4 regions of the Dethiobacter alkaliphilus AHT 1 genome follow, and region 4 is predicted to be linked to each of the others. Evidence: riboswitches for the same ligand, from Rfam matches in the RefSeq annotation. Region 4 holds a riboswitch; each other region holds the start of a gene.
The links. Region 4 has a riboswitch for cobalamin ahead of DEALDRAFT_RS14230 (ABC transporter substrate-binding protein). Riboswitches for the same ligand answer to the same signal wherever they lie in the genome.
Positions count from the first base shown of each region.

Region 1: it holds a riboswitch for cobalamin, as region 4 does, so the genes downstream of both, thiC (phosphomethylpyrimidine synthase ThiC) here and DEALDRAFT_RS14230 (ABC transporter substrate-binding protein) in region 4, are expected to answer to the same signal.
Region 2: it holds a riboswitch for cobalamin, as region 4 does, so the genes downstream of both, DEALDRAFT_RS00320 (CbiM family transporter) here and DEALDRAFT_RS14230 (ABC transporter substrate-binding protein) in region 4, are expected to answer to the same signal.
Region 3: it holds a riboswitch for cobalamin, as region 4 does, so the genes downstream of both, DEALDRAFT_RS00410 (DUF4198 domain-containing protein) here and DEALDRAFT_RS14230 (ABC transporter substrate-binding protein) in region 4, are expected to answer to the same signal.

Region 1 covers NZ_ACJM01000027.1:1,847-9,378, reverse strand. The annotation lists gene DEALDRAFT_RS15265 (class I SAM-dependent methyltransferase) at 1-166, opposite strand, end outside; gene bzaB (B12 lower ligand biosynthesis ThiC-like protein BzaB) at 182-1,462, opposite strand; gene thiC (phosphomethylpyrimidine synthase ThiC) at 1,479-2,777, opposite strand; cobalamin riboswitch at 2,869-3,040, opposite strand; gene DEALDRAFT_RS15250 (CPBP family intramembrane glutamic endopeptidase) at 3,097-3,840, opposite strand; gene DEALDRAFT_RS15245 (GNAT family N-acetyltransferase) at 3,882-4,505, opposite strand; gene DEALDRAFT_RS15240 (nucleoid-associated protein) at 4,741-5,748, opposite strand; gene DEALDRAFT_RS15235 (ribbon-helix-helix protein, CopG family) at 5,836-6,084, opposite strand; gene DEALDRAFT_RS15230 (hypothetical protein) at 6,150-6,332, opposite strand; gene DEALDRAFT_RS15225 (tetratricopeptide repeat protein) at 6,408-7,241, opposite strand; gene DEALDRAFT_RS15220 (tetratricopeptide repeat protein) at 7,354-7,532, opposite strand, start outside.
Region 2 covers NZ_ACJM01000001.1:59,837-67,368, forward strand. The annotation lists gene DEALDRAFT_RS00310 (aldehyde ferredoxin oxidoreductase family protein) at 1-1,524, shown strand, start outside; gene DEALDRAFT_RS00315 (DUF421 domain-containing protein) at 1,598-2,335, opposite strand; cobalamin riboswitch at 2,597-2,782, shown strand; gene DEALDRAFT_RS00320 (CbiM family transporter) at 2,991-3,623, shown strand; gene DEALDRAFT_RS00325 (energy-coupling factor transporter transmembrane component T family protein) at 3,639-4,385, shown strand; gene DEALDRAFT_RS00330 (energy-coupling factor ABC transporter ATP-binding protein) at 4,373-5,200, shown strand; gene DEALDRAFT_RS00335 (hypothetical protein) at 5,213-5,632, shown strand; gene DEALDRAFT_RS00340 (undecaprenyl-diphosphate phosphatase) at 5,789-6,619, shown strand; gene DEALDRAFT_RS00345 (FAD-dependent oxidoreductase) at 6,730-7,532, shown strand, end outside.
Region 3 covers NZ_ACJM01000001.1:71,648-79,179, forward strand. The annotation lists gene DEALDRAFT_RS00380 (ferrous iron transporter B) at 1-1,110, shown strand, start outside; gene DEALDRAFT_RS00385 (SAM-dependent methyltransferase) at 1,135-1,689, shown strand; gene DEALDRAFT_RS00390 (lysylphosphatidylglycerol synthase transmembrane domain-containing protein) at 1,695-2,666, shown strand; gene pssA (CDP-diacylglycerol--serine O-phosphatidyltransferase) at 2,729-3,241, shown strand; gene DEALDRAFT_RS00400 (DUF4198 domain-containing protein) at 3,460-4,323, shown strand; cobalamin riboswitch at 4,585-4,767, shown strand; gene DEALDRAFT_RS00410 (DUF4198 domain-containing protein) at 4,905-5,762, shown strand; gene DEALDRAFT_RS00415 (RNA-guided endonuclease TnpB family protein) at 6,330-7,454, shown strand; gene DEALDRAFT_RS00420 (RNA polymerase sigma factor) at 7,506-7,532, opposite strand, start outside.
Region 4 covers NZ_ACJM01000021.1:16,132-23,663, forward strand. The annotation lists gene DEALDRAFT_RS14215 (DUF6612 family protein) at 1-653, opposite strand, end outside; gene DEALDRAFT_RS14220 (hypothetical protein) at 936-1,730, opposite strand; cobalamin riboswitch at 1,939-2,118, opposite strand; gene DEALDRAFT_RS14225 (IS30 family transposase) at 2,308-3,351, shown strand; cobalamin riboswitch at 3,473-3,655, shown strand; gene DEALDRAFT_RS14230 (ABC transporter substrate-binding protein) at 3,770-4,756, shown strand; gene DEALDRAFT_RS14235 (FecCD family ABC transporter permease) at 4,788-5,873, shown strand; gene DEALDRAFT_RS14240 (ABC transporter ATP-binding protein) at 5,883-7,151, shown strand; gene DEALDRAFT_RS14245 (Dph6-related ATP pyrophosphatase) at 7,240-7,532, shown strand, end outside.

The DNA.
Region 1 (7,532 bases), on a different contig from region 4:
GCCTGCGGCTTAACTCATCAATACTCATCCCTTTTTCCTCCAGAAGAGAAAAAATATCCATCTCCACGGCGGCAAAGAGTGCTTCTGAATACCAGTAGCCGGTAGCCAGGTCTTCCAGATACTGCGCTCCGTTTTTTTCAGTGTCGCACTGCGTAAAATGCCTCATTACAGTCAACTCCACTTATCCGATGCCAAAATATTTAGCCGCCACATCACTGGCACATTCTTCTCCACAGGCTGCACAATGACCACCTGCGCCTTTTTGGGAGAAGGCCGCCCTGGATTTTTCCGGATCAATAGAGAGCTCAATTTGGCGGTCAGTATCTAAAGCAACTCTGGCCCGGGCCATTTGCAGATCCCTTTCCCAGGCCTGTTTATTGCCCTTCGCTAAATCAGCGACGTGAGCTGCAATTTGTGCCGCAATGGCTCCATCTCTTACATCCTGCTCGGTAGGCAAACCCAGATGTTCCGCCGGAGTTACATAGCAGAGAAAATCTGCACCGGTTGCACCGGCCAGAGCGCCGCCGATGGCTGCAGTGATGTGGTCGTAGCCCGGCGCCACATCAGTGGCCAGATTGCCGAGAATAAAGTACGGTGCACCGTGGCAGACCCGCTTCTGCAATAACATGGTGGCCTCGATATGGTTCATGGGAACATGGCCGGGCCCTTCCACCATCACCTGTATTCCCGCCTCCTGTGCCCGGGCAACCAATTCTCCCGCCACAATCAGCCCCTCAAGCTGGGCACCGTCCAGGGAGTCGGCTGTGGAGCCGGGCCGAATGGCATCACCCATACTTAAAGTCACATCATATTTTTTCAGAATCTCCAGCAGACGGTCAAACTGTTCATAGAGCGGATTCTCCAGTTCATTATGCAGCATCCAGCCTGTAAGGAAAGCACCGCCGCGGCTCACCACATCGGTTACACGGCCTGAAGTCTGTAACCTCTTGATAACATCGAAATTAAGGGCGGTATGAATAGCCATGAAATCAACACCGTCGGCGGCATGTTTTTCTATGGACGCAAACATGTCATCTGCTGTCATATCAACGATACTGCCGCGGCTCTCTATGGCCTCCACCGCCGCCTGATAAACCGGCACACTACCCACCGCAATATTTGCTTTACTCAGGATCAGACGCCGCATGCCGTCTATATCCCCTCCGGTGCTTAAATCCATCAGGGCATCACAGCCTACCTCCTCTACATTGGCAAGCTTTCTTTCTTCCATTTCCCAATCTATGCGGTCACTGGATGTGCCAATTAACGCATTAACCTTGATCCTTAGCCCCTGCCCGATTCCCGTATAATTAAAGTCTTTTCGCAAAATATTTCTGGGTATCACAATGGTGCCTTCCGCCAAACCTTTTTGAATCACAGTAACATCTACATTTTCCCGGGAAGCCACCCATTCCATTTCCGGCGTAATCTTACCTGCACGTGCCGCCAGTACCAAAGTCATATCTATCATCCTCTCTTTAGCAAACTTGTTTAGATACACCCAAATAACCGGACACCACATCCATGGCACAATATTTACCGCACATAGCACAACCCTTAGTGGTTTCCTCACTTCTGGTTCTTCTCATATACTCCGCTTTTTTAGGGTCAATGGCCAACTCAATCTGCTTTTGCCAGTCCAACTGTTTTCTGGCTTTGGACAGTTCCAAATCCCACTCTGCTGCACCGGGGAGGCCTTTGGCCAAATCGGCAGAGTGCGCAGCAATCCGGGATGCCACAACACCTTCCCGTACCTGCTCCAGGTCAGGCAAACCCAGATGCTCCGAAGCGGTGACGTAACACAAAAATTCCGCGCCGGCCCAGGCACTGATAGCCCCGCCTATGGCCGCACTGATATGATCATATCCTGCCGCCACATCTGTCACCACCGGCCCAAACACAAAGTAAGGAGCGCCTTTACACAAACTCTTTTGCAGCATAACGGTGGTCTTTAACTGGTTTAGCGGCACATGCCCCGGCCCTTTTACCATGATCTGTACGCCGGCCTCGCGGGCCCTGCGTACCAGCTCTCCCAGAACCACCATCTCCTGAACCTGAGCAGCATCAAGGGAATCTGCCAAACATCCCGGACGCATCCCATCAGCCAGGCTAACGGTCACATCATATTTCCTGGCAATTTCCAAAACCCGGTCATACTGCTCATACAGCGGGTTTTCCTGTTCATTGTGAATCATCCAGCCAATCAAATGGGAAGCACCGTAACTCACCAAAGGATCAATACGGCCTTCCTGCTTGGCCCGCTTGACAATATCCATTGTGGTACCACTATGTAAAGCCAGAAAATCCACACCGTCGGCTGCCTGCCGCTCGATTACCTCAAACAAGTCATCAACTTTCATTTTAAGAGATGAACCATACCTGGCCCCGGCCTCCGCCACAGCCTGGTAAAGTGGCAATGTGCCCACAGGTGTTGGCGTGACAGCTAAAGTTTCTTTACGCATGGCATCAATATCACCGCTCACACTAAGGTCCATAATGGAATGAGTACCCGCTTCCACCGCTGCCTGAATCTTGGCAACCTCTCCCTGAATACTTCCCTCTTTACCGTACACACCGATGCTGGCACTTACCTTTGTGGTCAGTCCCGTTCCTATCCCCACCGGATCAATGTTTTTACGCTTAACATTGCGTGGAATAACAATTGTCCCGGCAGCCACCCCTTCAGCTACAAAATCCAATGCCACATTTTCTTTTTTTGCCACCTGCTCCATCTCCGGAGTAATTTCCCCGCTTCTTGCCTTGCTTAGCTGTGTCACCACAATTCCTCCTTTTGATAAAAAATAAAAGCCCACGCATCTAAGGCGTGGACTTTTCCATCATCCATTCGCTGTCACCTATCCTCGAGGTGACACAAAACTATCACAGGCAGGTCTCCTGACTTAAGGTCACTGCTAAATACCGCCTTCCCCCAGATGAAGTGGCTTTGGTATCAGCTACCTATTTACAGTGGCGGGTCCGTCCGGGATTCTCACCCGGTTCCCTATTCTCCCTTGCGGGCACCTGTAATATTTATTGAATTTTCTACGCATATTCTACCTAAATTTACCTGGCTTGTCAATCAACTATTTTTTACCTCTACAGCAGAACATTATAGACAAACAGATTCATCCCCAGAATATAGCCTGAGTGGCAAAGAATTGCTCCCAGAATTGAACCGCTTTTAACTCTGGCCCAGATAAACAGATAAGAAACAATAAACATAAAAGCAAACCATATGAAAAGCGGCACAAACCCGGTGAGAAAACTCTGCGCAGTAAAGAAAATATTATGATGAGGAAGATGTATGGCAGCAAAAAGAAAACTGGACCAAAAACCCGCCATTTTATAACTGGACAGCTTTTCACCTAATACCTCATGAATAATACCCCGAAAATAGAATTCCTCTCCGATAGGGCTAAAGAGCATAGACAAAAAAGTAACCACCGCAAACACCACCGGCTCAAACACAGCATCCTGCCCTGCCATATACTCATATGCAACGGTCATCCCCCAATTTTCAGGTCCGGTCCCATATAGCACAAAACCCAGGAAATATATAGCCCCAGCCACAACTGCACCAATAACAAAAGATATCAACACCCACAGCCAGCTTTCAGGCTTTTTAATCCCTATCTTCTTTCTGCCACCGGCGGAAAGGAAAACAAATGGCATAATCCACATTATCAGAAAACCAATTGTTACGAAATTAATGCCGTAAAAAGCAAGTCCCAGATAACGTATTAGCCCCAGCACAATAAAAGTAACCACCACAAACCCAAATCCGGAAATAAAAACCCTCTGCCAAAGAGGCCTTAATAACTCTTCCCTCACTTCAATCATTTCCCTTCAACATATTGTTTTCACAAGATCCCTCTCTCTTGTTACAGCTTATCATCATTAGGCTCACGTGCCATTTCCCACATTGGCACATCGAGTTTTTTGAAATTAATTTTCTGCAGCACCCTTAAGCCATGTTTTTCATAAAAGGCTATGTTTTCTTCCTTTTCCGTTTCCAGATACAGATGAAGCTCCTTCTTATCGCAGTCCCCTTTTATTTCCTCCATAAGCTTACTGCCAAGGCCCCTACCCTGTGTGTTGCCCCTGACACCGATAATCATCAGATACTGGTAGGACTTATTTTTCATCAGCTTTTTGCGATCAGGCCCCAGCTGGTTGCTTACGATGGCAAGATTCCTTAAAGTTTCCTTCCCCATTTTTGCCCCGTATGGTAGAGCCCCACTGAGTAACAGGCGCCACATTGACAAATTTGCATACTTTCCCGGAAACCACACTGCTACCCCTTCAATCTCCTGAGAGGTTGCACATGCCTTACCGTACTTCATTCCATACAGCAAGGGAATTGTAAAAAAGTTTGTTAACGACCTCTCTCTGTTTGGGTCATCCCTAAAAACCTCTGCCCAAAGCGGGTCATCTTTGAAAGCATCTTTTAGGCATTCCACTGCTCTGGGGATATCATCTTTTGTTAACCGATAAAGTGTGGACATAACTTCCCTCCTCCACATATTTGCAGAATCATCTTTAGTATATTCTTGTGTTTAATTGTAGATTAACTGACTAAAACAAAACTAAACATATTCTAAACATCAAGCACTCTGCTATCTGCCAAAAAAATACAACCCCTGCTAACAAAGGGATTGTATCATTTAGGCCGTTTTTAACTTCCTGATTGGATTCAGGCCGTTAGCGCTCTTTTTCTCTCCCTCCGCTGGAGCCAAAGGGTTATTTCTTGTTTTCGATGCTCACATTCTTAATCAATATAGAAATTGTGCCGTCGGGGTTATTGATAAAATCAATCATGTCTTTATCGCTGTAACAATGAGAGGGAAAGTTGATTTCGATTCCGGTATTAGTCTTTATCTTATTACGCCCTAACCTTTTTAACGTACTGCTTTCCTCTGAAATGTGGACCACATCTTCTTTTAGCCCTGCCTTCTGTACCTCTTCAAGATATTCTTTTTGTAAACCAGGCTCTTTAAAAACTGCATTAGCTACCTGCGAGATCTGTACAGCATTAGACTCTTCGGCACTCTCACTTACTGCAGTTTGAAACTCCACCACTTTATCAAAATCATCATCACTATACTTTTTACAAACTTTGCGAACGCTTTTAGTTAAGATGGCGACCTTTTCCTTGGTGGACAAGTCATTTGCACATTTTAAGAATCGCGTGGAAAGATAAAACTCTTTTTCACCATCAATTTCATAGCTTTTTTCAAGGATCTTAATATCTAAATTGTGCAGGTTTACAAAAATGCACTCATCCACCTTTTGTGTTTCACTGGGCAAAGTGGTCTTTTGCTTAATCAGTTTGTTATGAGTACTGTCCCCTGAATTCTCGATATAGTGGATATATGTTTCTTTATAGTTAAACTTCAATATTGCCAGATGCTCTTCCTGATTAATCTTTACCAGCGTAAAAATCAGATCACTGGGAGGCAGACTGAACTTTTTTACCAGGTTAAACAGAACCTTGGCAAGCTCTGCACTTACGGAAACAAAACTGTCATCACTGATACTTTCCACCAACAGTTTAGTTTCATAATCATCATCTGAGAATCTGCCCGCTCTAATACTATCAGAGGCAAATGACTTCCTGAGATGATTCTCTAAAAAGTCCCACACCTCTCCTTCCTTATCCAGTTCCACATTTGATAAAAAAGGAAAATCGAAATTCGGATCAATAATATGTAGTATAGCTTTATTTATTGCAATAGAAGTCTCATTCATTGTATCGCTCCTCTTGGTGTTAAATACTAGTACCGGCAAGGCATAAAAATATTGTGCACATTTTTTTGCGGAATAATGGGTCCGGCATCAATCAGGTTTGTTAGCATGGATTATCTCTCTCACCTTTTTCTTATACTCGGTCGATAGCGAAGCAGAACCACTACCGCATTTACCAAACAAATCCTCCCCTAATAAGTACGGTTGCTCCCGCAGTTCTTGATTTTCCAAAAATACTTGCAAAGCTTTCCTGATAATATCTGATTTCGTCATCTGCTCTTTTACAGCAAACTCCTCCAACTTTTTCTCCAACTCCTGAGGCAAGCGGATACTTATCACTGAAACCACCTCCGTAATACAAGTTGTATTACGCATATTCTAATATGTCAAGTCACGTACAGCCTCTATCTGCTAAACTCCCTGCCACACCTCTTACAGATTCGTTCCGGGTCATTATCTGAAACACAACATCCGCCCAAATAAACCTCTCCAAGCTTTTCTGCCTCAAACGCTTCGGCATCAGGCATCCCGTATACAATCTCTACAGTCTCAGCCGAACCACATGCCGGACATTTGATATTTGCCATAGCTATTCCCCCTCTATCTGGATGGGCCCGCAGGCCTATTTATTTCACGAAACCTATCTATCATCAACTCCGGGCTCAAACATCTTTGTTCCCCGGCTTTTTCAGCTCGTCTCTTAACCATTCTAAGGCACCTTCTGACTTTTTCCACAAAAAGCCATAGCTATCCCAATAAATATAGGCCTGCTCCTTACTGCCCAGTGAATAATACCTGTCATCCCAATCCCTTGGCCGGACATGTCTCTTCTTTGCTATTTCTTCAGCAACCAGTGGCAAATACTCCCTGGCTTCCTTCAGTGCTTTGGCTGCCTGATCTTTCTGGCCCAACCGGAAAAGTGCCAATACTTTCCCATAAGCAAACTCGCCAACACAGTCGCCACCCCACTGCTTGCTGAAACTGACAAACTCCTTATCCCTGCCCTCACTCAAAAGCATCTCACCAATTTCAAATCTGGCACCCAGGCTGTCATTTGGATCAAGCAAGAGACACTCACGCCTTAACCACATTGCCTCCCCATACAAGCCGACTTCTTTTTTAGCCAAAGCCAGTCCATCAAGGCAACGCAGAAATGGCCGGTTATCTATCCAGTCCCAGGGCAGTCGGTCCCTGCCTAACTGAAAATCAATTGGAAATGCTCTATGTCCAATATCCAATGCTTTTTCCCAGACAGGAATCGCCTCACTGAGTTTGCCCCTTCGGTAATAACTTAGTGCTAAATGGTGGTAAGCATCTAAATGATATGGATGCTTAATATAGAGCCCCACAAATGCACCTTCCGCACTGCGATAATCTAAGCACTGCATATCTTCCATAGCCGCATCAAACTCTTCAAACGTATCAATGTAATCTTCCGGGTAAACGAACTCCCAGGTGTGTTTATCCTGCCTCTTCAGCTTCAGACTCTTTTCCATCCTTATCCCCTCTCAGTAATTCCTGACATCAAGCTGTACACCATTATAGCTCATGCCTTTTAAAAATGGCTATATAAGTCGCAAAATACGTACTATGAAGTTAAAAATGCTATCAGACAGACAACAGTTCCCTCAACTCTTCCCGCAGCTCTACGGCTACCGTCGCAATTTTTTCATTTCTGTTTTTGATTTTGGCCCGGCCCACAAATATCAGCCCTTTTAGCCACAGTTTTCCCGCCGCCGACTGCGGCGGTTCATCCACCAGGAAACCTTCCTTGTCCATGGAGCCGA
Region 2 (7,532 bases), on a different contig from region 4:
CCTGTTTATGTAAATATTGCAGATGGTGCAGTGAAGATAAAAAGCGCGGCGGCTGTCTGGGGTAAAGATACGCTGGAAACACAAAATGCTTTGGAGCAGGCTGAAGGAGAAGGTACCCGGGTGTTACAAATCGGCCCCGGTGGAGAAAACCAGGTGCTTATGGCTAACATCGTAAACGAGTTAGGACATTTCAACGGCCGCAATGGTTTGGGGGCTGTGATGGGTTCCAAAAACCTTAAAGCCATTGTGGTTAAGGGAAGTGAAAATGTTCCTTGTTACGATAAGGAGTTTCCCAAAGATTTGTCACGTTGGGTAGCAAAAAACTTAAAAGACCACGCGCTGGCCTATGGCCTTTACTGGAACGGTACACCAGGCGGTATCACAACCATGAACGCCAATGGTTCATTACCAACAAAGAACTGGCAAGAGAGTGTTTTTGACCGGGCAGAAGAAATAGGTGCCCAGAGCCTGGAAAAGATTTTGATTAAACGTAAAGGTTGTTTTTCCTGCCCCGTGCGCTGCAAGCGGGTAGTGGAGAGCAAGGACAGTGAGATGCCCATCAACCCCGCATTGGGCGGCCCCGAATATGAAACTCTGGTATGTCTGGGTTCCAATCTGGGGATTGGTGATATCAAACTGGTGTCTAAGGCAAATGAGCTGTGCAACCGTTATACGCTGGATACCATGAGCCTGGGAATGACCATTTCCTTTGCCATGGAGTGCTATGAAAAAGGCTTTTTGACAAAAGAAGATACCGGGGGTATAGAACTAACCTTCGGTAATGAAGATATTTTACTGGATTTGATACGCATGACCGCCTTCAAGGAAGGTTTTGGTAAGGACCTGGCACTGGGCTCATACCGTCTGGCGCAGCAACTGGGTAAAGAAACAGAAAATTTTCTGCTGCAGGTAAAAAAACAGGAACTTCCAGCCCATGACCCCAGGGTAAAGGCAGGCCTGGCGCTACAATATGCCATTTCCAGCCATGGCGCAGACCACTGGTTTGCCCAACACGACACGCTATATACTGAAAAAGGCTCCAGCGGTATGCAGTCCATTGCTCAACTGGGAGTTGCTGAGCCGGTACCGGCCGATGAGCTTTCGGCTCAGAAGGCAAAACTTATCTACTATACACATTTAATGACCATAATGTATGACTGCCTGGGCGTATGTATCTTTGGTTATGCTTCACGAAGTATTGTGTCGCTGGAAAAACTGGCACAGCTGGTTGAAGCGGTAACCGGCTGGAACATCAGTATGTGGGAGATGCTTAAAGCAGGTGAAAGGGCATCGGTGATGATGAGGTCTTTCAACGGACGGGAAGGATTCACCTCCAGCGACGATGTACTGCCGCCGAGGGTTTACGACGGTATTACAAACGGACCCCGCAGGGGCGAAAAGCTTAATGAAGCCGTATTTACCCAAGCCAGAGAGGTCTACTATCAGATGGCCGGATTAAATGAACAGGGCCTGCCCACCATCAGTAAGCTTGCTGAGTTGGAGATTGACTGGCTGGCAGAATAATATTGTTGCAGAGGATCAGAAAAAAACGAAGCCCGCATAATGCGAGCTTCGTTTTTCAGATAAGAGCGTCTTCCTACATATCAGGATCGTTGCCTTGCCGCTTATCTTTGCCCTCACCCACAAAAAATGCTTTAAAGGGGTTAAGGGGAGGCTGCTCTGCAATATAGAGGCTGCCGTCGGTATCCAGCAGCAGAAGGAGTACCGCATCCGTTCCCCGTATCCCTCTTTTTGTCAACTCTGCTTTTAGCCAGTTTTCATCAAGCCCGGCGCCAAACAGGTTTTGCCGCAGCACCTGACCTTCCACCACCAACGGGGTGGCAATTCCCTCATAAACGGTGCTAATTTGCAAATCTTTGGGAGTAACCGGCCGCACCTGTGACTTTGGTATCACCGACAGCTGGCCGTTTGGTTCCAGAATAGCAAACTCGATATCATGAATACGCCTGTACCCCTGATTGCGAAGGGCTGCCATCAGTTGTTCCACGTTAATGGCATTTTTAATTAAATTTTGTTTGACGATTCTCCCGTTACGAATAGCCAGATCGGGCCGGCCGCCGATAAACCCTTTTAGTAGATTGTTTAGTGTGCTAAGGCTAATTACAGTATGCATAATTGCCAGCACACCCAAAGCAGCCAGCGCATTAATCAACGGTACGTCCCGGTTAACAATCAGCGCTGCCGAGGCAGAACCAATGAGCATCATCACCACAAAATCGTAGGGTTTTTGCTGAAAAGTCAGCCCTTTACCCATCAGGCGCAAAAGAATTAAAGACCAGGCATAGACGATAATAGCACGGTTTACAACTTCCATATGGACTCCTTTCCGCTTACGGAATAAAATGGCAGATACTTCTACTGCACTATCATATCCACAACGATAAAAGAGATTCATTTCACTTTTTCTAAAGTTCTTTACATCACTTGGCAGGAATAATTAAACAATGGTCGAATAATGTTAAAACGTAAGAAAGTCACGCCTATTCGGTTTCCGCAATGCGTGCCTTTCCATACCGGTTTCCTTAGCAGCTTCGCAAACTGCGAAGCGTTATAAGTTCCTACCGGTAGAACTGAATAAGGATAAATAGAAGCAAGTGACCTGAGTTCAAATCAGGTTAAAGGGAAACCGGTTAGAATCCGGTGCGGTGCCGCCACTGTAAAGGCGAGTTTTCTTCCATCAGGCCACTGGCCCCAAAGGCTGGGAAGGCGGAAGAAAACGATGAACCTAAGCCAGTAGACCTGCTTGTTTCGTTTAGCCACTGGACCTACGCGCATAGGGGGTGTCTTACGAAGCGGGAAGTATGTTTTGCCTGCCACTAAAGCCTTAACCAACCTATGGTTAAGGTTTTACTTTTGTTCGCAGGAATTTATCACCCCTGACCCCTGCACCCAGCAAAGCCCTAGTTGCTTTGTGCTAAAAAAGGTCCGTCCCCAATTTGTTCCAGGTTTTGCAAAGCTTTTTGGAAGGAATGGTTTATATGCATATTACTGATGGAGTAGTAAGTTTGCCGGTGGCCGGTGCGGCGGCAGCTGCTGCCGGGGTCAGCCTGGTTTATGCGGTAAAAAACACCAAAGAAGAAGAGATCCCTCGGCTTAGCCTTTTATCCGGTGCATTTTTTGTCTTTTCCCTCATCAGTGTGCCGGTAGGGCCTACGTCGGTTCATCCGCTTTTAGCGGGCCTTTTAGGTATTATGCTTGGTGTTAAAGCACCCATTGCCATTTTTATCGGCTTATTATTGCAAGCATTATTATTTAATCACGGGGGCCTAACCACTCTGGGGGTTAACCTGATTTTAGTAGCTGTGCCGGCATTAATTGCCGCTAAACTGTTTTATGTCCTTAAGCGCCTGTCGGTTTTTACCCGCGCTGCCCTGGTAGGTGGGATAGGCGTTATGGCCTGTGTTTTGCTGTTAGTCCTTTTATTGCTTATTACAGATCAGTTATTTGCAGAGGGCCAGTTTTCTGTTGTAAATATTCTGCTCATAGGATATACACCGCTAATGATTGTGGAAGCAGTAGTTACCGGATTTGCCATTAACTTTCTTTATCGGTCCAGGCCGGGTTTATTGGGCCTTGCAGACAACAAAGCCCAGTCAGGCTAAAGGAGATTTTAAATTATGGGAACCAACCATGGAAAATGTGCTGACTTCTCACAGGGAAGCTCATGGGCGCATCACTGGGAACCGCGGACAAAGACGTTGGCAGCCATACTTTTTGTCTTCAGTGTGGTAAGTGTGCAATCATTGCCTTTACTTATTTTGCTCTACACCCTGGTGCTTTTGGCCACCATTAGTGCAGGCCTGCCGCTGCGTACCTTATTGTGCCGCATGATGTGGGCTGTGCCGTTCTTGCTGTTAATGGCTGCACCGGTGGCTTTGGGAGGAGGCCTTCCCCCTGATCCGGAGCGGGTAACCTTTGCCGGTCTTATTGTCTTTAAAACGCTCACTTCCATTGCCGTAATGTCGGTGCTTCTGGGAACCCAGTCGGTACAAAGCTATTTTAACGGCCTGGCCCATATGCGCCTGCCGGCGGTGATGGTGTCGGTTCTCTTTTTAGCCTACCGTTATGTGTTTCTTTTTAAAAAGCAGGTAGCCAATACACAACGGGCTCTGGCATCAAGAATTTTTCAACCTAAACTAAGTAAACGTTCCTTGGCCGTATATGGTGAAATGGCCGGGGGCCTGCTCTTAAAAGCGGTGGATCGTTCCGAATCTGTCTATCGGGCCATGGCTGCCCGTGGTTTTGCCGGTAAGTTACATACCGGAGACCCTCAGCCTATTACCAAGAGGGATATTATTAAATGTGGATTTGTGCTAATGCTGTCATTGTCAGTAATCATAGTGGAATGGAGGTGGTTGGGTTGAAAGCGGTAGAAATCAGAAATCTCAACTATTCATATTCCGATGGAACAAAAGCCCTCAATAACCTTTCCCTGTCCATTCCCAGATACAGGCGTGTAGCTCTGCTTGGTGCCAACGGCAGCGGTAAAACAACTCTTTTGCAGCATTTAAACGGTTTGCTTCTGCCTCAGGACGGAAGTGTTACCGTGATGGGCTATTATCCGGTGGATAAAAAGCATGTGCTGAAAATCCGGCAGTTAGCCGGAATGCTCTTTGATACTCCGGAAGATCAGCTTTTTTCCACAACTGTGGCTGAAGATGTGGCCTTTGGACCCCGTAACCTGGAATTGGATGAACAGACGGTAAACTCAAGAGTCAGGCGTGCCATGGAACTGGCCGGAATTACCGATTTGGCCGATAAGCCTCCCTATAACTTAAGTTTGGGCCAGAAGAAACGGGTAGCCATTGCCGGAGTACTGGCCATGGAACCGGAACTGCTGATCTTTGATGAACCGTTCTCAGGGCTGGACCCCCGTTTTGCCGCCCAGCTTATGGACCTGTTGGAGAAACTGTTTCACCAGAAATGTACAATTATTATCACCACCCACGACGTAGATATGGCCTATGCCTGGGCGGACCACGTGATTATCCTGTCCAAAGGGCAGGTGTTGGCGGAAGGTACTGCGGAATTACTGCAGGACAAAGATTTAATGACTGAGGCCAGCCTTAATGTTCCCATGCTAGCCACAGCTTTTAGCGGCACCGACATGGCTCCACGCACACCGGCGGAAGCAAATCAGCTGCTGCGGTTTGCACAGAGAAAGACTAAAGTACTCTAATGGAGGCATATAATGCTTAGAAAAAGGACCGTCACTTTAATAACAATACTTATAGTTTTGCTGTTAACCACAACTTCGGCCTATGCGCACCGCATGTTAATCAGGCCGGTGGAATCCGGCCTGATTCAGGTGGTTTTTGACGACGACACAGTGGCGCAAACTGCAGATGTTATCCTCTATGATGAAGACCGGCAGGTACTGGAACAGGGAAATGTAACCTCCGAAGGATATTTTGAGTACGATACCAGCTTACCCGTGGCCCGGATTGAAGCCAATGATGGTGTGGGCCATAGCGCCAGCTGGTTATATGGGGCAGAGCTAAATGAACCGGAGCCCATGTTGCCCCGGGTTCTGCTTGCCGTATCCGCATTCATTTTTATTGCTGCCTTTTTCCACTACCGCAGTTCACAAAAAGGCAATAAACAAGCTTGAAACTTGTTTATTTAATTTGTTAGACCTGTAAACCCATAAATTTCGGCTTTTGCCAACCCTTCCTAAACCCGGAAGGGATTTTTTTTTGCTTGCTTGCTCCCGCACAACATGTTATTCTGATGAGGTATGTACAATTTGGTTTTTGGGGGTGATTTTTTGCACTTATTTGAAGCAGTTATTTTCGGTATTGTCCAGGGAATTACAGAGTTTTTGCCTATTTCCAGCACGGCCCATATTATTATTGCAGAGCTACTCTTAGGCTATAATTTCCCGGGCCTGGCTTTTGAAATCTATTTGCATATTGCCTCGGTGTTTGCCGTAATGCTTTATTTCCGTAAGGAATTAGTCGCTGTGGTAATCGGGTTCTTCTCATATTTCCGGGAAAAGAACACGGAAAACAGCATTCAGTTTATGTTTGGACTTTATATCATTATTGCTACAGTAATTACCGGTGGATTAGGTGTCCTGCTTAAGGGCGCTGTAGAGGAGGCCATGAAGACTCCCGCATTTATTGCCGGGGCCCTGGCTGTAACCGGCACCGCTTTGATAATTATCGAACGATTCACCAAGTATGGTGACCGCAGAGAGGAACATATGACTTTCATGGACTCGGTTATCGTGGGCCTTGGCCAGACAGTGGCGGTGCTGCCCGGTATCTCCCGCTCCGGGTCTACCTTGGTAACCGCTTTATGGGCAGGCCTGGACCGTGATACGGCAGTACGCTATTCATTTCTGTTATCAATACCTGTGATTTTAGGCTCCACGGTTTTGGCACTGGGTGAGCTCTCCTCTGATATGTGGGCCGCCATCGGTGTTGAGGCCTTGTTTGTTTCTTTTGTGGTTACCTTTGTTTTTTCCTGGATCGGCATTGTCTGGCTGATTGACTTCTTAAAGAAAGGCCGCCTGCTTTATTTTGCCATCTATTGCTATATAGTTGCCATTCTGGTCTTCCTTTTCGTGCAGGAATTGCCGCCCGGCCTATACTAGATTACATGCAAAAGCCATGCTCAGTTTTTGAGCATGGCTTTTTAAATACTCAATATTAATCTGCGTTGTGAGCAATAATAGAGATGATTTCATAATTCAGGAGGCGGCATATGAATAAGTCTGAAACAACACAATCTTATCAACAACCCCAGTCTTTTTGGTTGGCTTCAACGCGGCAAACAGATTACCCCAAACTAAATGAGGATATAAGAGTGGATGTGGCCATCATTGGCGGTGGTATCACCGGCATAACGTGTGCCTGGCTGTTAAAGAGTGAAGGGATGACGGTGGCTGTAATTGAAGCCGACCGTATTGTTCAGGGAGTTACCGCCAATACAACGGCTAAAATCACTTCGCAGCACCAACTGATCTACAGTAAAATTAAGCAAACAATGAGCGTTGAACTGGCTAAGCAGTACGCAGAGGCCAATGAAACGGCGATTCGTTTAATTAGCGATATCGTTACTGAACACAATATTGATTGTGACTTCATACCTCAGTCTGCGTATATCTTTACGCAGCGGGAGGGGTATTTGCAAAAGCTTGTGGACGAAGCTGAACTAGCAAAAGAATTAGGGATCAAAGCATCTTTCACAGAAGATGTGGATTTGCCGTTTAAGGTTAAAGGAGCGCTGTGCTATGAAGACCAGGCACAGTTTCATCCCCGCAAATATCTATTGGCCCTGGCAGAGAAGATTCCCGGTGATGGCAGCCATATTTTTGAGCAAAGCAGGGTCATCGACATAGATGATGAAAAGCAATATGCTGTCAAAACAGATCAGGGCCACAAAGTATTGGCAGAAAAAATTGTTATGGCCACCCATTACCCCATTTATAATAAAGCAGGACTGTACTCCGCCCGAATCTATCCCGACCGCTCGTATGTGGTGGCCATTAAAGCAAAAGAACCCTA
Region 3 (7,532 bases), on a different contig from region 4:
GAAAAGCTTGGCGATCAGATGATCATGCCTTTTCCCGGCCTGCCCATAGCTGTACTGGTTATGGCAGCCGCCCTGGGCGTGGTGGTCGGTGGTGGGAAGGCGCTGCGCAGCCTATTATTGCTGCCCTTGATAAATGACCTGTATATGCCCTTTATTTACCGGGTTATTTCCGGATTCGTGCCTGAGGGCATGTTGCGTAACGTTTTGGTTGGCGAGTACGGAGTATTAATTAAAGGGATAGAATGGCCTTTTGCTCTTATCCTTCCTTATGTATTCCTGTTTTATATTGTCCTTTCATTTCTGGAAGACAGCGGCTATCTGCCGCGTCTGGCTGTTTTGGTAGACGGCGTGTTAGCGCGCATAGGTATTCAGGGGGGTAATATCATTCCAATTTTTATGGGCTACGGCTGTGCCGTTCCCGCCATCCTGGGTACCCGGGCAGCCACCACCTTTAAAGAACGCTTAATTGTAACTTCACTTGTTTCCCTTGCTATCCCGTGCGTATCACAAACCGCAGCTTTTATCGCCCTTTTAGGCGCCCAATCTGCCCTGGTTCTGGTGCTGGTTTATTTGATCTCCATGGGTTCCATCATCTTTGGCGGCATGATATTAAACCGAATGATTCCCGGTAAAACTGATCCGATTCTCCTGGAGGTTCCCAACCTTCTAAAGCCGGACCGCAAAGCTCTGATTAATAAAATTACCATCCGTACCCGGCACTTTCTGATGGAAGCGGAAATCCCCATGCTGCTTGGAATTGGCGTTGCCGCTCTGGTGGCGGAGACCGGTTTCCTGGCTTATGTCAGCGTCTATGCTGAACCGCTGGTTGCCGGTTGGCTCGGCCTGCCCGGTGAGATTACGCTTTCACTGATCCTTGGCATTGTCCGCCGTGAACTGGCGGTTCTGCCCATGCTGGAAATGGACTTAACCACCTTGCAGCTACTTGTTGGCTCTGTTGTGGCCTTATTCTATCTCCCATGTATCTCGGTACTTGGCGTCTTGGTAAAAGAATTTGGCCTGAAACTGGCTGTTTCCATTAGCCTTGCTACCATTGTGGCGGCACTGTTTTTTGGCGGTCTAATAAATCAGGTGGTTAGTTTGTTTGTTTAATACCAATACAGGGGGAGTATTGTTATGCATCCCAGAGTAAAGGTTACCCGGACAATTGAAAAAGCAGGTGCCATGTTTCCCTGCCTTATCGGACTGTACGGCTTATACTATAACCGTTTGGTTGAGCAGGAAGTGGCGGCTGCCCAAATTTCCGCCGGTGACCGTGTTCTCTGTATAGGTGGTGGGCCGCTGCCCTATACGGCGCTGCGTATCCACACTCTTACCGGAGCACATGTAACCGTGATGGATAACGACCGAAGTGCGGTGGAGATGGCTTCCCGTTTGGTGGAAAAAATGGGCCTGGCAAATAAGTTGTCGGTCCGGTTCTCCGATGGCCAAGGCGTAAATGCAGCAGATTTTTCTGTCGTACATATAGCCTTACAGGTTTCTCCCAGAGAGCAGGTTCTGGAAAACATCCGGACAACGGCTCCCAAAGGAGTCCGGGTATTGATGCGCAGTCCCGCTGAAGCGGGAGCGGGGCAGCTTGCCAGGCGTTGGTTGGTTAACCGCGTTAAGCAGCGGCGGGTAGCAGTGGACACAACTTTTGTGCTCAGGTCAAAACCGGAGGTGGTACTGTGAAACGCATGTTGCTTCCTTTAGCTGGTATCTTGGCCGTTATCTGCCTGCTTTGGTTTGCTGATATCGACCAAATCGGTATGCACCTCAGTATGGTAAAAAGCAGTACTGTTATCTACGCCTGCCTTCTGCAACTGCTTACCATTTTCCTGATTAATCTCCAGTGGAAAAAAGCAGGAGAGGCTATCGGGCAAAATATTCCCTTACAAAAAATCCTTTACGTCAATATGGCCGGAGCTTTTGTGGAAAGCGTCACCCCTGCTGTAAAAACCGGTGGAGAGGTAACCAAAGCATATTTATTCCGCTCACAAATGGGACTAACCTCCGGGCAGGCGGTGGCAATGGTAAGCTTACAAAAAGCGGCCAGTATCTTTACTTTTGTCCTAATTAATATCATAGGTATGGTTTGGTATTTAAATCTTTACGGTGTACACGGCCATCAGGGAACAGTTCTGTTGATTAGCCTGGCTTTTCTGCTCTTGGTTCTGGCACTTGTCCTGGGCTTGGTTTTTGCCCCGCAGCGATTAATCGCCGTGTTATGTTGTTTGCCTTTAGTTAAAAAAGCAAGGCACAAGCTGACTGCATTTGCCGAGTCATTGCATCATTGTTTGCAGCAGGCTCTTGTACAACGCAGGAAGATGTTGGGCTTCATTTTTCTCTCCGTCCTTGTGTGGGCTTTTTTTGCCTGTAAGGCCTACCTCATTTCTCATGCCTTGCATCTGCAGGCGAGTTTTCTCCAAATTGCAGTTATTACTTACTTTGCCTATATGGTAGCCATGGTGCCGCTTCTACCGGGAGGGCTTGGCTCTTTTGAGGGCAGTATGTTGTTTCTGTTGGCTCCAATTGGTGTCCCGTTGGCTCAGGGACTGACCATGGCACTTGTTTTGCGGTTTGTGACATTTTGGTTTGTGTTTATCCTCAGCGCCGCCTACCTGGGGATCTATACCCTGTCGCAGCGTCTGGTGCCGCATTATCGTTAAGCCCCAAAGCGGACCATCATCTACACCATAGGCCGGCATTATGGTCATCAAGGGAGAGTTTAATGAATAAGAAAAAGATCCCCAATATCGTAACATTAGCAAACTTGGCTCTGGGAACACTGGCTTTAATTCATACCATACAATATCGTTGTAATTTAGCAGCTATTTTAATTCTGATTTGTGCCATCTTAGACGGTATGGACGGCAAACTGGCCCGCAGGCTAAATGCAGTCTCTGCTTTTGGCAAGGAGCTGGATTCCCTGGCCGATCTGGTTTCTTTTGGGGTGGCGCCCGCTTTGTTGGTCTATGTTGTGTCTTTAAGCCAACTAAGTCTCTTTGACATCCTCGTAACGCTGGCTTTTGTTTTATGCGGTGCAATTCGCCTGGCCCGGTTTAACGTCTCTCAACCCAGAAAATATTTTACCGGCGTACCGATTACCATTGCAGGATCCATACTTGCCGGCACAATTCTGATCCATCATTTTTTTGCCTTGCCTTTACTTGTCTTCCCCCTTATAATGATTAGTATGTCATATCTGATGGTCAGTAAGTTTAAAGTCCCTTGTTGGAAATAGGCAGTGAAATAACTATAAAAAATTCTATTTAGAGGCAGGAATATATGCTATAAAGTCGAAATGTAAATGTGTTACTATATATAAAAAGGTAACACATTTTTTATGTTTCTCGAGTGTTACGAATTTGTTTTTAGTAATATGACTGTGGGAGGGGTGCTTTGCAGACAGAGTAGAGCAGGGGTCAGTAATAATATATAAAACAAGGAGTGTAAAAAGATATGAAAAAAGCAGTACTTATTACAGTTGTTTGTCTGATGGTTTTAATGTTAGGATCCATGGCTTCTGCCCATGAACTGTGGATTGAAGTAGAACATATGCCGGTTGCCGATGAACTGCGTGTGGACGTTTCCTGGGGACATATCAGGGATTTTTATGATCCTGCCAATGTGGAAACTTTTTCTTTGTTTGTAAGATACCCTAACGGTCAAACTGAGGAACTGGAACTGGAAGCCGCAGGGGTACAGGGCAGGGCGTTTGTAGTTCCCCAGGAAGAAGGGGAGTACGTGTTTTGGGCAGTGCGTGCACCGGGCACTTATACCCCCGGTGATGGTATTACCCGTTTAAGCGTCCAACTGGCTAAAACCGTATTTGTTGTGGGAGATGGCCCCGCCACTTCCACCGAACCTACTGATTTGTTTTTTGAAATCATTCCCGATGCAGACATTAACTCAATTACAACCGGCACTTTCAGTGGCCAGGCATTGCTGGAAGGCGAGCCGGTGGCAGACGCCACAGTTTCCGCATATGGCCCAGACGAAGCTATCGTAGAAAGTGAAACTGCAGCTGACGGTACATTCAGCGTTGACCTTTCCACACCCGGTACATGGCTTGTAAAAGTCAGTTTTGAAACCGATGAGGGCAGTACAGTGGAAGGTACTGATTACGAAAAAACCGGTAGAACAACCACACTTGTGGTTGAAATCCCCGGTGAAGAAGCAGTGGCCGCCACAGCTCCCGCTGCTCAAGAGGCACCTGCAGCAAACGACGGCTCCACCACCAACATGATTCTGGCCTTTATTGTCGGTGTTTTGTTGGGCGGAGCAGTATCACTGTTCTTTGCCAGCAAAAAATCAAACGCATAATTTAAGCAAAGCTAGCCGCAAGGCCAGCTTTTTCTTTTTCGTGGACAGAGGGACAGGTTCAACTGTCCACGTTTCCTTGGTAGTTCTGATACAAACACCCTACTTCTAAATTTATGTTGACTAAAGTGTGGACACACAAACCTGTCCCCTCGTCCATGTCACAAAAGCAAAATTTGTGTTAAAACCCTGCTTCAGCAGGATATTTCCTGTCAAAGGGAGAATTAAGATTGTGCAACAGCGCTGTAAGTGGAAGTTAATTAAAAATGGATAATGAAAATGAGTGGCCTGATCTTTTTCAGGTAAAAAGGGAAACCGGTGAGAATCCGGTGCGGTGCCGCCACTGTAAAGGGAAGTCTTTTCCATAATGCCACTGGCTCTAAGCCGGGAAGGCGGAAAAAGACGATGAACCTAAGCCAGGAGACCTGCTTATTTTCTTTAGCCGCAAAACCTACGAGCATAGGGAGGTGACTGCTTCGGGGCGTGTATTTTGCTCTATAAGTTAGCCTTAACCTGTTGGTTAGGGCTTTTATTATTGCAAAGGGTGAGTTGTTCAATATTAAATCAAGCAAGGAGTGTTTTTCATGAGCAGGTGGTTAAGATGTGGCTTGTTGGCAATATTGATGGTATTTCTTTTGAGCGGAAGTCTAGTTGCGCATGAAATTATTTTAAATGTTTCCCAGGACGGGGCTGTCGGTGAAGAAGCAACAATCGAGTTTACATTAGGTCATTTTCCCGATGATTATGATTATGAACATGATTTTTTTCAGCGGTTTGCTGACGGGCAGCTTTTTGTTATTGATCCAGACGGAGATGAAACAGAACTGCAGTTTAAACGGGAAACAGACCGATACACGGCCACATTTACGCCGCTGCAGGAAGGGCTACATTGGGTTGTGGCAAATATACCGCGTGGGGTGTTGGACCGTACGCCCGACGACGGACTTCAGCTTCGCTTCTATGATGCCAAAACGCCACTTTTTGTAGGAGAGCAATACCAAGGAGAACTTTCCCAAACCATGTTACCGGTGGAAATGGTCGGTGCACGGCTTCCGCTACTTCAGGTTAACGAGGAATTTGCCGCGCAATTGCATTACGACGGCGAACCCATAGCCGGACAAACCGTTTTATTGGTCAGCCCCACAGAGGTGGCAATGGAAGTGACAACGGATGAAGACGGCAGCTGGTCGTTTACCCCAATTGAAAGCGGTCGCTGGATGATTAAAACAACACTTATGGACACCACCCGCCAGGGAGAGTACCAGGGGGAAGAATATGACCGCACCCGTTACAATTCCGCGCTTTACCTGGATGTACTGGAGGCCGGTGCCATGCCTGTGAATACCGCTTCAGACACCATAAATGTCTATATTATTATTGCGCTGATTGTTGTTTTGGGTGGCGGTGCCTGGCTGCTTTTTTCAGCCCGGCGCAAAGCATAAATAAAGGTGTGACTTAATAAGAACTCAATAATCTGTGCTGATAAAACAAGGCTGACCCACATGGAGTCAGCCTGTTTTCATACTACTACCCTGAAAACCTAAAGCTCATCAAAAATGCAATATAAAGCTGGTAGGAAATAATAACGCTTCGCAGTTAGCGAAGCTGCTAAGGTAACCAGTATTGAAAAGCACGCGCTGAGGGAACTGAATAAGCGTGCCTTTCTTATAAGGTATTTTAAGCAGTTATTAAAGCTATGTATGTGCTAAATTATGTTCAAACCATTTTTTTCTGCATCCAGTAGAGTCCGTAGTTTAACCCGGGCCCGGTGGAGGCGGGATTTGACATTCTTAGGGCAAGAAGTCTCCCGCCTCTAAGCCACCTTGCTCACTTTAGTGAGAGCGAAGGCGGGATATGAATTGCTTGCTTTTACCTCTCAATAAATACTTGCCATCCGAACATTCGTTTGGTATAATTTAGGCGCAAACAAATGTTCGCAAGATACTAAGAAGTTGATGAGCACCTGTGAAAATAATTCAAAATTATATTGTAAGTCGAGGAGAAAAGCGATGATAAAAGCTTTCAAGTATCGCCTCTATCCTAATAAAGAGCAAGATATATTACTGCAAAAAACATTTGGTTGTGTACGTTTTATCTACAACCAGATGCTTGCAAACCGTATGGCCGTCTATGAGCAGTACAGAGATAATAAAGAAGCTCTAAAACAACAGAAATATGCCCTGCCTGCAGATTATAAAAAGAGATATCCCTGGCTGAAAGAAGTAGACAGTCTGGCACTGGCTAACGCTCAACTCAATCTAAATGCAGCCTATAGAAACTTTTATCGAGACCCCTCAATAGGATTTCCAAACTTCAAAAGCAAACACAAAAGCAAAAAATCATACACAACAAACAATCAAAAGGGAACAATTCGATTGATTGACAGTAAAACGATACGACTGCCAAAACTAAAAAATGTCCATATCAAACTCCACCGGCAGTTACCAAAAAATGCAGTAATAAAATCGGCAACTATTAGTCAAAAGGCAACAGGAAAGTATGAAATCTCTATCTTAGTTGAGTGGGAAGCGGCAATTAAGCCAGTTGCCCCTACAATAGAATCAACGATAGGTTTGGACTATTCTTCTGGGTCACTGTTTGTCGATAGCCAAGCAAGCAGTCCGGAATATCCAAAATTCTATCGTCTGGCAGAAGCCAGATTAAAAAAAGAACAGAGTAAATTATCAAGAAGAAAAAAGGGCAGCAAAAACAGAGAAAAGCAAAGACAAATTGTAGCCAAACTTCATGAAAAAGTAGTAAACCAGCGCAAAGACTTCCTGCATAACGTATCCAGAAAAATTGCAAACAATTATGACGCAGTTGTAATTGAAGATCTGAACTTACAATACATGGCTCAGGGATTAAACCTGGCAAAATCAACAAACGATAACGGGTTTGGCATGCTGAAACGATTTCTGCAATATAAGCTGGCAGAGCAGGGTAAACAACTGATAACCATAGATAAATGGTACCCCTCAAGTAAGCTTTGCCATTGTTGCGGAGAAAAAAATAACCAGCTATCTCTAAGTGAACGGACATGGACATGCCAACGATGTGGAACCACCTTAGATCGAGACGTAAACGCCGCCATCAATATAAAGCTTGAAGGATGCAGAATACTTGGTATTGCCTAGTGTGATAAGAACCGTTGGGCGAACGGGGATAGCTTGGTAATTATATCAGCACTAGCTGATACGTCCCAAGAAGCCCCC
Region 4 (7,532 bases):
ATATCAAACTCAGCTAAACTATCGGCCAGTTCATCTTTTATATATTCGTCTATTATTCTCTGCATTACCTCACCTTCTGCATCCTCTAGCGTAATAAGGTAATACTTGTTGTCCACAGTTTTTAAAGAAGCTGCAGCTGCCCCGTCATCTCCCAGCATAGTCAAGAGCTGCATGGGATCAGTATCATCCATACTAAACTCCATTAGGTCTTCCAATTCTAACCCATAATCACCTAAATCCTGACTCATCCAAATGCCTGACATGGAGTCATAAATATACATTTGATTCTCCACCATATACATCTGCATTTCAAGATCCCCAAACTCAGCAGCCTCGGGGAAATTGACAAGGAAAGGCATGTGCATAGATAATGTCATTTCCATTGCCACAGGATCCATTACTGCACGCCCTGTCCCCCTGGTCTGAATCTCAAGTTTATCAGGCATATCAGGTTCCTGAACCGATTCCGGCATCTCCATTACCTGAAACATCTCGATATCAAACTCATAAGAGTTAACCTCACTCATTGCCTCTATAGATTTTGCATATATTTCTGCAGCCTTCAGAGCCTCTTCTGTGCCAGAGCACCCTGCTATTAACCCCATTAATAATACCAATACGATAGGCAGCCCTAAGCGACTTTTTCCCAACATAAATACCCCTCCCTATTTCTTTGACGAAATATCATATTTACTGTCATCATTGTAATTCTTTTCCATCGATAAAGAAATAGGCTTAAAGTCCTGTTTTTAGTACCCTGGGGGTCAGGTTTAATATTATTAATCATTTGCACTGTAAGCTTCATCTACTTCTTGTTGTTTTTGGGATTTTACATACCTGCTGGCCGCAGTTCAACTATGATCGTGCTCTTCTTATATGCCCTTGGCAGTACAACTGGCACACCACAGGTCCGAGGGTCAACTTACGTAAATTTATTATAAAGTTCTGGCGTTTTCTATGGCCATTTTAATCTGAGGGAGCAGTTCTCTGCTCAGCTTGGTGTCATATGCAAAAACTAACCCATCTGCGTGGGCAGCCACCGCCTGCACAGCAGCAAGCAAATCTTTTTCTTTAGGGCCCTTCATGTAGATCTCTACATAAAGCGGTTTAGTTAATCTTCTACGAAACGCATTGGCCAGAACTTCCATCCAATATGGAGATTTGTAGGTCATGTCATAAAGGGGAACAAGAAAAAAGTCGGCATATTGCTCCAGGCTCTTAAGGTCCAGGCCAAACCGCTCAGGGTGTACAGGATCTGGATAAAGTGATAGTGATAAAGGCATTGTATCCGGCAGTATGGATTTTACTTCTCCGATAAAATCAGTTACAGTTTTACAGCGCCATATCTCCCAGGTAAGGCCGGACTCCTGCCAGAGTTTCTGGCAGCGGGAACAGCTACAGTAGCTGGGGCCCGGAAGCCCGATGCAGTCAAGGTGAATACCTGCTACTTCCTGCTTCGATAGGTTTAAAATGTATTCTTTTAACTCCTGTCTGTAACTTTCAGCACTAGGGCAGATGCATTGCCACAGTCTCTGTTCGCCTTCTCCTGAACCTACAGCACAAAGCTCCGTTTCTTTTTTTCCCAGTTCATTGTTGCCGAAGCAGCTTACAATATTATGTACTCCAGGAGCAGGCTCCTTGCTTATACCGCTTACAGGCTTGACCTGATAGAAAGTCCTGTCAAAATCATCAATTTTCTTCGCATGATTATTCAGTACACCTAAATCCATGTCCTAAACCTCCCTTTTTAGATTGAAAATACAAGCTCCACCGAGATATTTACTTCTTGTCTCATACCTCTAACCTGGGTAGAGGCACCGCAAAAAAAATAAAGTCCAGCCTTCGGTAAAATGAAAGCTGGATAATTCCAACAGAAAATAAAAATGCCACAGCAAGCGGCGTGGCAATGCCCACTCACCTTCACCTTTCACCCGAAGGAGGTAAATACTCACCTAGGCAGGTCTCCTGGCTTACATGTCATCATCTGCCCCAACCTTCCCAACCTGAAACCAGTCAGTGGTATAATAGGGGCAAACTCTCTGCTTACAGTGGCGGGACCGCGCCGGATTCTCACCGACTTCCCTTTTAAGTCAATACACCTATGTGCACAGTATGCAGTTGTTTTATACTGTAAATAAGCTAACATTTTTTTGCCAGGTTGTCAATCTGCTTCCAGAATCATGCGATTTTTGCTTCATTGTAAAATGAGATGCACCAGTGGTAACATTGCAAAATAAAAATGCGCCACAGCCCAATACCGTGTATGATTGATGTACGACCAACAATCAAAATACGGAGGTTTGGACTATGGCACACTCACAGCATACCACAATCCCACGGGAATTCAAACACTTGACATTGGATCAAAGAGGCATGATCGCTGCTTACCACGAATCAGGGCTCTCTACTAGGCAGATTGGAGCGAAGATAGGCTGTGACCACACAACAGTGTCCAGGGAGCTAAAGCGTGGCACAGTGCTACAGAGAAACAGTAATCTTACAGAGCGTTATGAGTACTTTCCTGATGCAGGGCAAAGGGTGTATCGTGAAAACCGCTCACACTGTGGTGCCAGATTCAAATTAGCTGATGTCAGTGCTTTTATGGATCACGCCCAAAGGATGATGCGCGATAAAGAGTGGTCACCTGACGCCATTGTGGGCGAATACAAGATAAACCCGAAGACCGCTGGCTTACCCTGTATCTGCACAAAGACCCTCTACAGCTACATAGATAAGGGCTTCATGGATACCAGAAACATTGACCTATTGCTAAAGGTCGGCCGCAAGGTTCGGAAGAAACGCAGCCGAATAAATAAGCGCAATCTTGGCGAATCGATAGAGAACAGGCCCCCAGAAGTCGCCACCAGAGAAACCTTTAGCCACTGGGAGATCGACACTGTGATCGGCAAGCAGTCAGAGGGCCAATCGCTTCTGACACTCCTTGAGCGAAAGAGCCGGGTCTTTCTTATACGACGACTCGAAGAGCACACTGTAGAATGTGTAAACGAGGCTCTAGTGGCTCTACAGAGAGATTACGGGGATGATTTCGCCCAGGTATTCCAGACGATTACAGCAGATAACGGCAGTGAGTTCTCTGGTCTGTCAGACCAGCTCAGTAGCCTCGGTAGTAAAGCGTACTTTTGCCATCCGTACAGCTCCTGGGAAAAGGGTGCCAATGAAAAGCACAACAGCTTAATACGAAGGTTCCTTCCCAAAGGAACGTCATTTGCGGATCTCACACCCGAGTCCGTCGCCCGTATACAGAATTGGTGTAACAATCTTCCTCGGAAGATTCTTGGGTATCTTACACCATTACAAGCTTTCCACGCCGAAAGACTTGCTGCTGCTTGACTTCTCACCGGCACGGTGGGGTGGTGCATTCGCTATTGCAATTGAGGTCATGCGATTTTTTATATTCTTCGAAAATTGTACATTGTTTTTTTATGGGATTTATGATAGTATTTCATAAACTTAATAAAAGCTATAGACAGGTGCTCGTTACGAGAGTAAAAGGGAACCGGGTGCAAATCCCGGACGGTCGCGCCACTGTAACCGGCGAGATTTTCCATAGAACCACTGAAGCTTCAGCTTTGGGAAGGTATGGCAAATCGTTTGAGTCGGAAGTCAGGAAACCTGCCTGTTTATGCAAAAGAACATCTTTCGCGCCAAAGGATGGGTTGCTTTCTTTAATGTCTGCTTGTAATTACCCTCCAAATAAAGGAGGGTAATTTTTTTTCGGCGCAAAATAAATTAACCGGAGGTTGTAGTTATGCAGAAAGTGTCAAGAGTGTTTTTTATTTTAGCGCTGGGATTATTGTTGGTTTTTGCAGCCGGTTGCGGTAATGCAAATGATGCTAATGAGCCTAATGGACCCAACGGTGCCAACGGCTCTAATGGTATTGATGATGCCAATGGTTCTGAAAGTCAATCATTTGCGGAATTGACTGACCAAATGGGGCGGAATGTTGTCATTGAAGAAAAGCCGGAAAGGATAGTATCACTGTCTCCCAGTAACACGGAAATGGCTTTTTCTATAGGCTTAGGCAGCAGAATAGTCGGTGTAACTGATTTTTGCGACTATCCGGCAGAAGCATTAGACGTAGATAAGATTGGCGGCTTTTCTGATCCCAATATGGAAATAGTTTACAGCTTAACACCTGATTTGGTTTTAGCAGGTAATGCTCATGAAGAACAGGTAAATAAACTGGAAGAGTTGGGTATTCCCGTACTTGTTCTTGCACCCGAATCGATCGAAGAAGTATTTGCGGCCATGAATTTAATCGCGGAAGCTACAGGAGCAAGCGAGGCTGACAAGGTTATCACTGAAATCACAGACAGATTAGCACTCTTAGACGAAAAAATTAGCACATTATCATCAGAAGACCGAGTACAGGTTTATTACGAAGTTTATTCAGATCCCTTGATGACAGCCGGAGGGACAACTTTAATCAGCGAAGTTATTTCCATTGCCGGTGGGGACAACATTTTCACAGATGTAGCTGAAATGTATCCACAGATTAGTGAAGAGACAATTATCGAAAGAGATCCAAGTGTTATTGTCATCCCCAACTACCATGGATTTGAAGGCTTTGATATGGAAGTCATTCTAGACAGACCTCTGTGGAACGAGATCAATGCTGTAAAAAACGAGAGAGTATTTAATATTAATGCCGATGCTATTTCCCGTCCCGGCCCTCGTTTAATAGAAGCAGCAGAGACTTTAGCACCTATCTTTCATCCGGAACTATTTGATTAAAATTGGGTCGAAACCTGGAGGGTTGTAAGAGATGATACTACACCGAGAGCAGTATGAGCAGAAAAAAATAAGAGTCAAAAGCAGTACCCTATTAATTTTATTAACCCTGTTATTAATTGTGATGTCCTTCATAGCAATAGTGGCAGGAGCTGCTTCGATCCCTCTTAGTTCAGCAGTTAGCATACTGCTCTCACCCTCCCAAATCTATTATGCCGTCGTTAAAGGAGACGTTGCAGATATTCAACACGGAATTCTTCTGCTAATGCGACTGCCCCGGGTTATTCAGGCAGCTATTGTCGGTGCTTCTCTTGCTGTGGCAGGAGCAGTACTGCAGGGGCTTTTTCGCAATCCTATGGCAGACCCCTATGTTCTGGGGGTTTCTTCCGGTGCTGCACTGGGAGCAGTAATAGCAATGTTAACAGGCGGCAGTTTGTTATTAGCCGGTTTCACAGCCGTTCCTCTATTTGCGTTTATTGGCGGTATTTCAACCATTGCACTGGTTTATTACATGTCCCGTGTAGGTAAAGCAGTCCCGGTGATGACTCTACTTTTGGCTGGAATAGCTGTAAGTGCCTTTCTTTCTGCCTTTGTTTCTTTGCTTACCTATTTTGCAGGGGAGAGATTGCACCAGGTAATTTTTTGGATGATGGGCGGCTTTGGTGGCGCCACCTGGTCCAGGGTATTTACCATGCTTCCTTATATTTTGGTAGGTTTCACCTGTATCTACTACTATGCCAGAGAATTAAATGTGTTCTTGTTAGGTGAAGAAACTGCTCGCCATTTGGGAGTAGATACTGAGAAAGTAAAAAAAATACTGCTTGCCTCCTCTTCTTTGCTTGTGGCAGCAGCAGTATCCACCAGTGGTATCATTGGCTTTGTCGGATTAGTTGTTCCACACTTCATTCGCATAATTGTGGGACCTGATCATCGCATCTTACTTCCTGCATCAGCTCTGCTTGGGGCTAATTTACTCATTGCTACAGACACTTTGGCGCGGACCATAATTGCTCCCGCAGAACTCCCGGTAGGGATTATTACGGCTATGGTCGGTGCTCCAATGTTCATTTATCTTCTTAAAAAAAGGAAAAAGCTTCGCTATTTCAATAGCAGTAGCTAGGAGGTATAAATGAGTTTACAACTAAAGATACATGAACTAACCATGGAGTATGATGCTCACCCTATTCTGGATGGAGTTAATTTTAGTATTCAGGGCGGAGAAATGATTGCCCTTTTAGGTCCCAACGGAGCAGGAAAATCTACACTGATGCGCTGTATCAGCAAAGCTCTGGAACCAAGCAGCGGAACAGTGTTATTTAACGACCGTGAAATACGCAGTTTATCATCTGGAGAAATAGCACGCCAACTTGCCGTAGTTCCACAGGATACAGGAGTAGATTTTGATTTTACTGTGGAAGAAGTAGTGCAAATGGGCAGATTTCCTTACCAGAAAGGTTGGCGCAATGCTGAAAATAGTGATGATTCTCTTGTTCACTCTGCCATGGAAACTACAGGAATTTTAAAGTTGCGGCATCGCTCCGCTGCAACCTTAAGCGGTGGAGAGAGACAAAGGATGGTTTTCGCCCGGGCTCTGTGCCAGGAGCCTGAGCTGCTTCTTTTAGATGAACCGACAGCAAACCTGGACATAGGCTACCAATGGGAATTATTACATATAGCGTTAAAACTCAATAGAGAAAAAGGAGTCACCATCATTGCTGCCATTCATGATCTAAATTTGGCTACTTTGTTCTTTAGTCAGTTTATTTTATTATCCGCTGGCAAAGTGTTATCCATTGGCAGCAGTGAAGAAGTACTTACCGAAACGAATATTTCAAAATCATATGGTGTTCCGGCCACTATTTTTCGTCACCCTCTGCATGGCCGTCTGCAAGTTAGCATTGGTAAAGAAAACATATCCCCCCGGCAGCAAAGTGAAAGATACCCCCAAAAGAGGATACATGTGGTTGGCGGCGGTAGTGAAGCATTGCCAATATTAGAAGCTCTTTTGGCAGCTGGATATTCTGTATCAGTTGGTCCTGTCAGCAGAGAAGATAGCGGCTATCACTTTGCCCGCTTTTATGATCTTCCAGTCATGGAAAACCCACCATTTTCACCGATTAATGAAGAAATGTATCAAAAGCATCTACAGCTTATGCATGAAGCAGAATGTGTAATTTTGCCACCAATCTCTTTTGGTGAAGGCAATCTGCGCAACCTTGAAGCGATGACTGAAGTAGTTGGACAGGGAGTTATGGGGATTGTTTTGGAATCACAAAATAGTGCACGAGATTTTACCGGTGGTAAAGCAGCAACTTATTTGCAACAATTACAAGAAGGCGGTGCCCTTTTCTTTAATAAAGAAGAGCATGCAATTAAGCACCTAAAAATGCTTAAATAGAGAACACGTTTTTTTGCAAGCTGGACACCCGGTGCAAGATAAGTGTTTGTTAAATGCAAAGAAACCTGGGACTGAAAGGATGATTCTTTTGAAAGAGAAAGTGTTTGTATCCTGGAGTGGTGGAAAAGATTCCTATCTGGCACTGCTAAAAGCACAGGAGCAGGGTCTGGATATACAGTATTTGCTGAACTTTATTGGTCATGAGGGGCGAAGCATGTCTCACGGTCTGTCCGAAGAAATTTTGAGAAAACAGGCCGCCGCACTGGGCATTCCCCTGGTAATGGAGCAAGTTAGCTGGGGCACTTATGAAGAAGGCTTTCGCAGTGCTGTAAATAGATTTAGCAGTAAAGGGTTAACTGGTGGTGTATTTGGGGACATAAA